2 linked regions of the Undibacterium parvum genome follow. The protein of the gene in region 1 interacts with the protein of each later gene in a pairwise test. Links are inferred from orthologs where the notes say so. Each region holds a gene or a part of one and is shown in the gene's direction. Other genes may lie near its edges. The genes, in order: EJN92_RS18570 and ctaD.

Region 1 (3,206 bases):
TATATCTTTGCTATGAAGTGTAAAAAGCCGCGTACAGCAAGACAATCGCAAGATTTCGTGCTAACAAAGCGCCTGCCCAGCACATAAAGTGCCCAGCAACGCAAGGGCTTTGCACCATTTTCACAGTGGGCAACGTAAAATACGGCACGCATCTTTCATTTGTATTTAATTTGCATTTAATCACGTTTTTTGGAGAATTATCTTGTCAGAGCCTGTTATCGAAATCAGACATCCCCTCATGCAGCACAAGCTCACGCTAATGCGTAGCAAAGAGACGACTACCGACAATTTCCGCCGCCTGTTGCGGGAAATCAGCCAGATGCTGGCGTATGAAGTGACACGCGATTTACCTTTAGAAAACATACAGATAGAAACGCCGGTAGCGACTATTGACGCGCCGGCGATTAGCGGGAAAAAACTCTGCGTGATTTCTATTTTACGGGCCGGCAATGGGATACTCGATGGCATGCTCGATCTGCTGCCAAACGCGCGCGTTGGACATATCGGGCTATACCGTGATCCCGAAACTTTAGAACCAGTTGAGTATTATTTTAAAGTACCGGAAGATATCGCTGATCGCCTGGTCATCGTGGTCGACCCTATGCTCGCTACCGGCAACTCTGCTGCTGCTGCAATATCTCGCCTCAAATTACGCGGTGCGGTCAGCATAAAATTTGTTTGTCTACTGGCCGCGCCCGAAGGTATCAAGGTCATGCAAGCGGCTCATCCCGATGTCTCTATCCTGACGGCATCGATAGACCAATGCCTGAACGAGCATGGCTATATTGTCCCAGGCCTGGGCGATGCGGGCGACCGTCTATTTGGTACCAAATAAATTTTTACGTACTTTTAACATGAATAAACCAGAGCTGTTGCAAATGAAATCGAAGTTACCAGAAGTTGGGACTACCGTTTTTTCAGTGATGTCAGCGCTGGCGGCAGAGACCGGCGCCGTCAATTTAGGTCAGGGCTTCCCTGATTTTAATTGCGATCCGCTACTCATCGATGCCGTCACGCTGGCGATGCAAGAGGGCCATAATCAATACCCGCCTATGGCTGGTGTGCCCGCATTACGCAGCGCCATCTCGACCAAAATACAACAGCTCTACGGCCATCTTTACGATGCCGATCATGAGATCACCGTCACCGCCGGTGCGACCCAGGCGATCATGAGCATTTTGCTGGCCTGCGTCCATCCTGGCGATGAAGTGATTGTGATTGAACCGGCTTACGACAGTTATGTTCCGGCGATCAAACTGGCAGGTGGTGTGCCGGTGTTTGTCTCGATGCAGTTAGGAGCGAACGGCTACAGCATAGACTGGGATCAACTGGCCGCGGCAATCAGCCCCAAGACCCGGCTATTGCTGCTCAACTCGCCGCATAATCCCACTGGTTTTGTGTTGCAGGAAAGTGATATTGCGGCGCTCACTCGCATCGTTCAACATACCCAACTGCTGATCGCCTCAGACGAGGTGTATGAACATATGGTGTTTGATGGGCAGCGCCATGAATCGCTGGCACGCTATCCGGAGTTGGCGGCACGCTCCTACATCATTTCCAGCTTTGGTAAGACTTACCATGTCACAGGATGGAAAGTTGGCTTTGTGGCGGCACCGCGCGCACTGATGACAGAATTTCGTAAAGTTCATCAATTCAATGTCTTTACCGTCAATACGCCCATGCAATTGGGACTGGCACGCTACATGGCTGCGCCTCAGCCTTACCTGGAATTGGCAGATTTTTATCAAAAAAAACGTGATAAGTTTCGTGCCGGTTTAGAAAATTCGCGCTTTAAACTACTGCCGACTCATGGCACGTATTTTCAATGCGTCGATTATTCGGCAATCTCGCAAAAATCAGAAAGTGAGTTCGCACAGTGGCTCACGCGCGAGATCGGTGTGGCGGCGATTCCTGTTTCTGCTTTCTATCATCAAGGCCATGAAAGCGGCATAGTCAGATTTTGCTTTGCGAAACAAGATGCCACTTTAGAAAACGCATTGCAACGCTTACAGGCGATTTAAGTAAGATACTCAGAGGGGGTATTATGAGCATGCGCACAGCGGATATGCGCGAATACCCTCATTTTTAGGCATACTCCCTTAGGACTTACGCAAAACCGCCCCAGCGTCGTGGTCTCCGTCTTGCCATACTAAAGTACTGTCTTCGACGGTACGCCTAGCTGGAACAATTTTGCGTAAGTCCTATCCCTAATAATAAGGATTTACAGGGTATTTATTGAGCTACAGGGGTATTTTTTATTTGCAAATCAGCATCAATTTGATCGATATGCTCTTTGCGTTGAAATGCCTTGGCTTCTACCGAGATACGTTGAAGTACTGCAAACAGTTTGCGACGCAGTAACTTGCTATCATTAATGCAGGAAGTGACAAAAAACTTATCATAGCAATCATTTTCCGCTTGCAAGTACCAGAGGCGCAATTGCTCTTGCCCAATCTCAGACTCATTGAGCGCAAGCTCAGCCTGCACTCCGGTTTGTATGCTGGTGGTGGCAAAGCGCACATCCAATTCGGCTATTTTCTTTTGCAAGACGGCAAGCTCAATTTTATCCTCTTGCGCCTGCAGACTCTGGCAAATAAATCCTGTGCTTAGCGCTAGCAACACCAGTACCGTGTTCACGCCATGCCATTGGTAAGTCTTGTTCATTCGTATCCTTGGGTTTTATGCTTTACTGCAGCGCTAGTCCAACATTATAGGTTTAGTTCGGTTCTATGCTTAGCCGCGAGCTAGACAATACCCGCACTTAGGTCGCGTTGATCGGCATCCATGTATTCACGTGACTGCATTTCTATGATCCGTGACACGGTGCGATGAAATTCATTCGACAAAGTACCTGCGGTATATAGTTCTTCAGGAGTCACTTCGGCTGACATGATTAATTTTACTTTATTATCATAAAATACATCAATCAACCACGTGAAACGGCGCGCCTCAGAAGACATCGCTGCCGACATGGCTGGTATAGAAGACAGTATGACCGTATGAAAACGACTGGCGATTTCGAGGTAGTCGTTTTGCGAACGTGGACCGCCGCATAGAGTGGCGAAATCAAACCAAATCACACTACCGGCACGACGCAAAGCTTTCAGTTCGCGCCCTTCAATATTCACATGCCCGTCTTCATCACTGGTTTCTGCGATACGCACAAAGGCCTCACGTAGGCTTTGATCGGTGGCAGCGCACAGCGG
Region 2 (3,204 bases), 1.5 Mb from region 1 along the record:
GAAAGGTGAGGGCGAAGGTATTTCTTTCCTGTCCACACTGAAAACACCAAGAACCCAAGTCGGTGCGCCAGGTGTGAAACCAACTGAAGCACGCGGCGACAATTACTTGATGGAAGTCGATAACGAAGTCTTCGTGCCAGTCAATAAAAAGATACGCCTGATTACAACAGCAAATGATGTTATTCACTCTTGGTCGATTCCAGCCTTTGGTGTTAAACAAGATGCGATTCCTGGTTTTGTGCGTGATACTTGGTTTAAAGTCGATAAAATCGGTGTTTATCGCGGCCTGTGTTCAGAATTGTGTGGAAAAGAACATGCTTTCATGCCTATCGTGGTGAATGTTGTTTCTGATGCTGACTACAAAAAATGGGTAGACACTAAGAAAAAAGAAATGGCGGCCAATGCCGACGATCCAAGTAAAGTTTGGACCGTAGACGAGTTAAAACAGCGCGGTGAAAAAGTATATGCTGCTAATTGCGTCGCCTGTCATCAGGCCAATGGTAAAGGTGTTCCAGGTGCATTCCCAGCTCTGGATGGTTCTGCAGTAGTGAATGGCGAAAAAGCCGCTCAGACCGCAATCCTCTTGAACGGTAAAGCCGGTATGCCAGCTTGGAAAGCCACTTTGTCCGACACAGAAATCGCTGCGGTGATTACCTACACCCGTAACAACTGGTCAAACAAAGCCGCAGAAAATATCGTCCAGCCAGCCGAAGTTTTGGCTGCACGTAAGTAATTGAACAGGAGATTGAGATGAGCAACACAGCAGTCGATCACGCACACGATCATTCTCATGGTCACGATGACCACAGCCACGACGAGCCGCATGGCTGGAGACGGTATTTATTAGCCACTAACCATAAAGTTATCGGCAACCTGTATTTGATTTTTGCTTTCACCATGCTGATGGCTGGCGGTGTTATGGCATTGCTGATACGTAGTGAATTGTTTCAGCCAGGTTTGCAATACATGCAGCCGGAATTTTTCAATCAACTGACTACTATGCACGGCTTGGTGATGGTTTTTGGCGCAATTATGCCAGCCTTCGTCGGTTTTGCTAACTGGATGATACCGCTGCAAATTGGTGCCTCCGATATGGCATTCGCCCGTATGAATAACTTTTCATTCTGGTTGATGCCTCCTGCAGCGATTCTACTGATGGCATCCTTCTGGGTGCCAGGTGGTGCTACGGCTGCTGGTTGGACTTTGTACGCGCCTTTGTCGACGCAAATGGGTCCAGGTATGGATATGGCGATTTTTGCTATACATATCATGGGTGCTTCTTCCATTATGGGCTCTATCAACATCATTACTACCATCCTGAACATGCGCGCTCCTGGCATGACTTTGATGAAGATGCCTATGTTTTGCTGGACATGGTTGATTACAGCTTATTTGTTGATCGCTGTTATGCCAGTGCTGGCCGGTGCGATTACCATGACTTTGACTGACCGTCATTTCGGTACTTCCTTCTTTAATGCTGCCGGTGGTGGCGATCCTGTGATGTATCAACATATTTTCTGGTTCTTCGGACATCCAGAGGTGTACATCATGATTTTGCCAGCTTTCGGTATTGTTTCTCAAATCGTTCCTGCGTTTGCCCGTAAGCCTTTGTTTGGCTATGCGTCCATGGTTTATGCAACCTCTTCGATCGCGATTCTGTCGTTTATCGTTTGGGCTCATCACATGTTCACTACTGGTATGCCAGTGACTGCGCAATTGTTCTTCATGTACGCCACGATGTTGATTTCAGTGCCTACCGGTGTGAAGGTATTTAACTGGGTTGCAACGATGTGGAAAGGCTCTATGACTTTCGAGACGCCTATGTTGTTTGCAGTTGGTTTTATTTTCGTTTTCACGATGGGTGGCTTTACTGGCCTGATACTGGCGGTAACACCGATTGATATCCAATTGCAGGATACTTACTATGTCGTTGCTCACTTCCATTATGTCTTGGTAGCGGGTTCTTTGTTTGCCTTGTTCGCCGGTTATTACTACTGGAGTCCAAAGTGGACGGGTTTCATGTACAACGAAACACGCGGAAAGATCCATTTCTGGGGTTCTTTGATCTTATTTAATATCACCTTCTTCCCTATGCACTTTTTGGGTTTGGCTGGTATGCCGCGTCGTTATGCAGACTATCCCGCACAGTTTACTGATTTCAATATGATCGCTACGATCGGTGCTTTCGGTTTCGGTTTGATGCAAGTGTATTTCCTTTTGGCCGTCGTGATTCCATGCATTAAAGGCGGAAAAGCAGCCCCAGCAAAGCCTTGGGATGGTGCAGAAGGATTGGAATGGACAGTACCAAGTCCAGCGCCTTTCCATACATTCGAAGAACCGCCTGTTGTTAAATAAACTTTAGGTAGGAAGTACGATCTGAATCGTACTTCCTGTAAAAAATGAAAAATCAAAAAAAACCAAATAATCTTAGAACAGCACTCATGTTGTTTTCTGTCGCCTTGGTATTTTTTATTGGTGTGTTTGTTAAGCAAACTTGGTTACGCTAAGGGCTTGCTGAATTAATGTCCGAAGAAACGAAACAAGAGTTGGCAGAACGGCAGTCTGGCACGAAGAAGCTCAATTTCTCCATGCTGGGTAAACTATTGGTGATTGCAGTAGTGATGTTTGGTTTTGGCTATGCTTTGGTGCCAATTTACAAGCAAATTTGCGAGTTGACCGGGGTTAATATTTTGACTCCGAAAGATATTTCTATCAAAGAGATAACTAATTCGCAGATAGATAGAACGCGTGAAGTAATCGTCGAATTTGATGCAAATACGCAAGGCCCTTGGCGCTTTCGGCCAACTGTGTCGAGTTTAAAAGTACACCCTGGCGAAATGACGCAAATTGTGTACGAGGTAGTGAATAAGCAATCTTATAAGATGGAAGCACAGGCCATACCGAGTTATGCGCCGCAACAGGCGGCAGCTTATTTCAAAAAAATGGAGTGTTTTTGTTTTAAGCAGCAAACCTTGGAAGCCAATGAAGCGCGGCAAATGCCGGTGGTGTTTTATATAGACCCAAGTTTGCCAAAAGAAGTAAAAACCATCACTTTGTCATATACATTTTTTGAGGTGGGCATGAAACCTAAAACCACTGCAGACGGCGTATAAATATGGACGAATTGAAGCAGGCAAGTAAACGTAAGGCCTCATTCTTAGCAACGGCCAAAGCGGTATTTTGGTCATTTCTTGGGATACGAAA

Evidence for each region.
Region 2: the proteins of EJN92_RS18570 (region 1) and ctaD interact in binary tests that used the Escherichia coli proteins (3 or more experiments, as listed by UniProt). The link is inferred for Undibacterium parvum from one-to-one orthologs.

The regions. Positions count from the first base shown.
Region 1 is NZ_CP034464.1:4,247,380-4,250,585, reverse strand. What follows is about bases 63-2,937. They hold EJN92_RS18570 (pyridoxal phosphate-dependent aminotransferase), read left to right. Parts: upstream 63-854; coding sequence 855-2,021; downstream 2,022-2,937. Other genes in these bases: zapE (cell division protein ZapE), read right to left, coding at 2,745-2,937; EJN92_RS18565 (hypothetical protein), read right to left, coding at 2,233-2,664; upp (uracil phosphoribosyltransferase), read left to right, coding at 239-835. Also shown: more of zapE, read right to left, coding at 2,938-3,206. UniProt on the Escherichia coli protein: Shows aminotransferase activity with methionine and histidine as substrates, and to a lesser extent also with phenylalanine.
Region 2 is NZ_CP034464.1:2,732,986-2,736,189, forward strand. What follows is about bases 180-3,052. They hold ctaD (cytochrome c oxidase subunit I), read left to right. Parts: upstream 180-750; coding sequence 751-2,355; downstream 2,356-3,052. Other genes in these bases: coxB (cytochrome c oxidase subunit II), read left to right, coding at 180-733; EJN92_RS21875 (cytochrome oxidase small assembly protein), read left to right, coding at 2,400-2,507; EJN92_RS11935 (cytochrome c oxidase assembly protein), read left to right, coding at 2,523-3,052. Outside these bases: more of coxB, read left to right, coding at 1-179; more of EJN92_RS11935, read left to right, coding at 3,053-3,113; EJN92_RS11940 (DUF2970 domain-containing protein), read left to right, coding at 3,116-3,204. UniProt on the Escherichia coli protein: Cytochrome bo(3) ubiquinol oxidase is the terminal enzyme in the aerobic respiratory chain of E.coli that predominates when cells are grown at high aeration.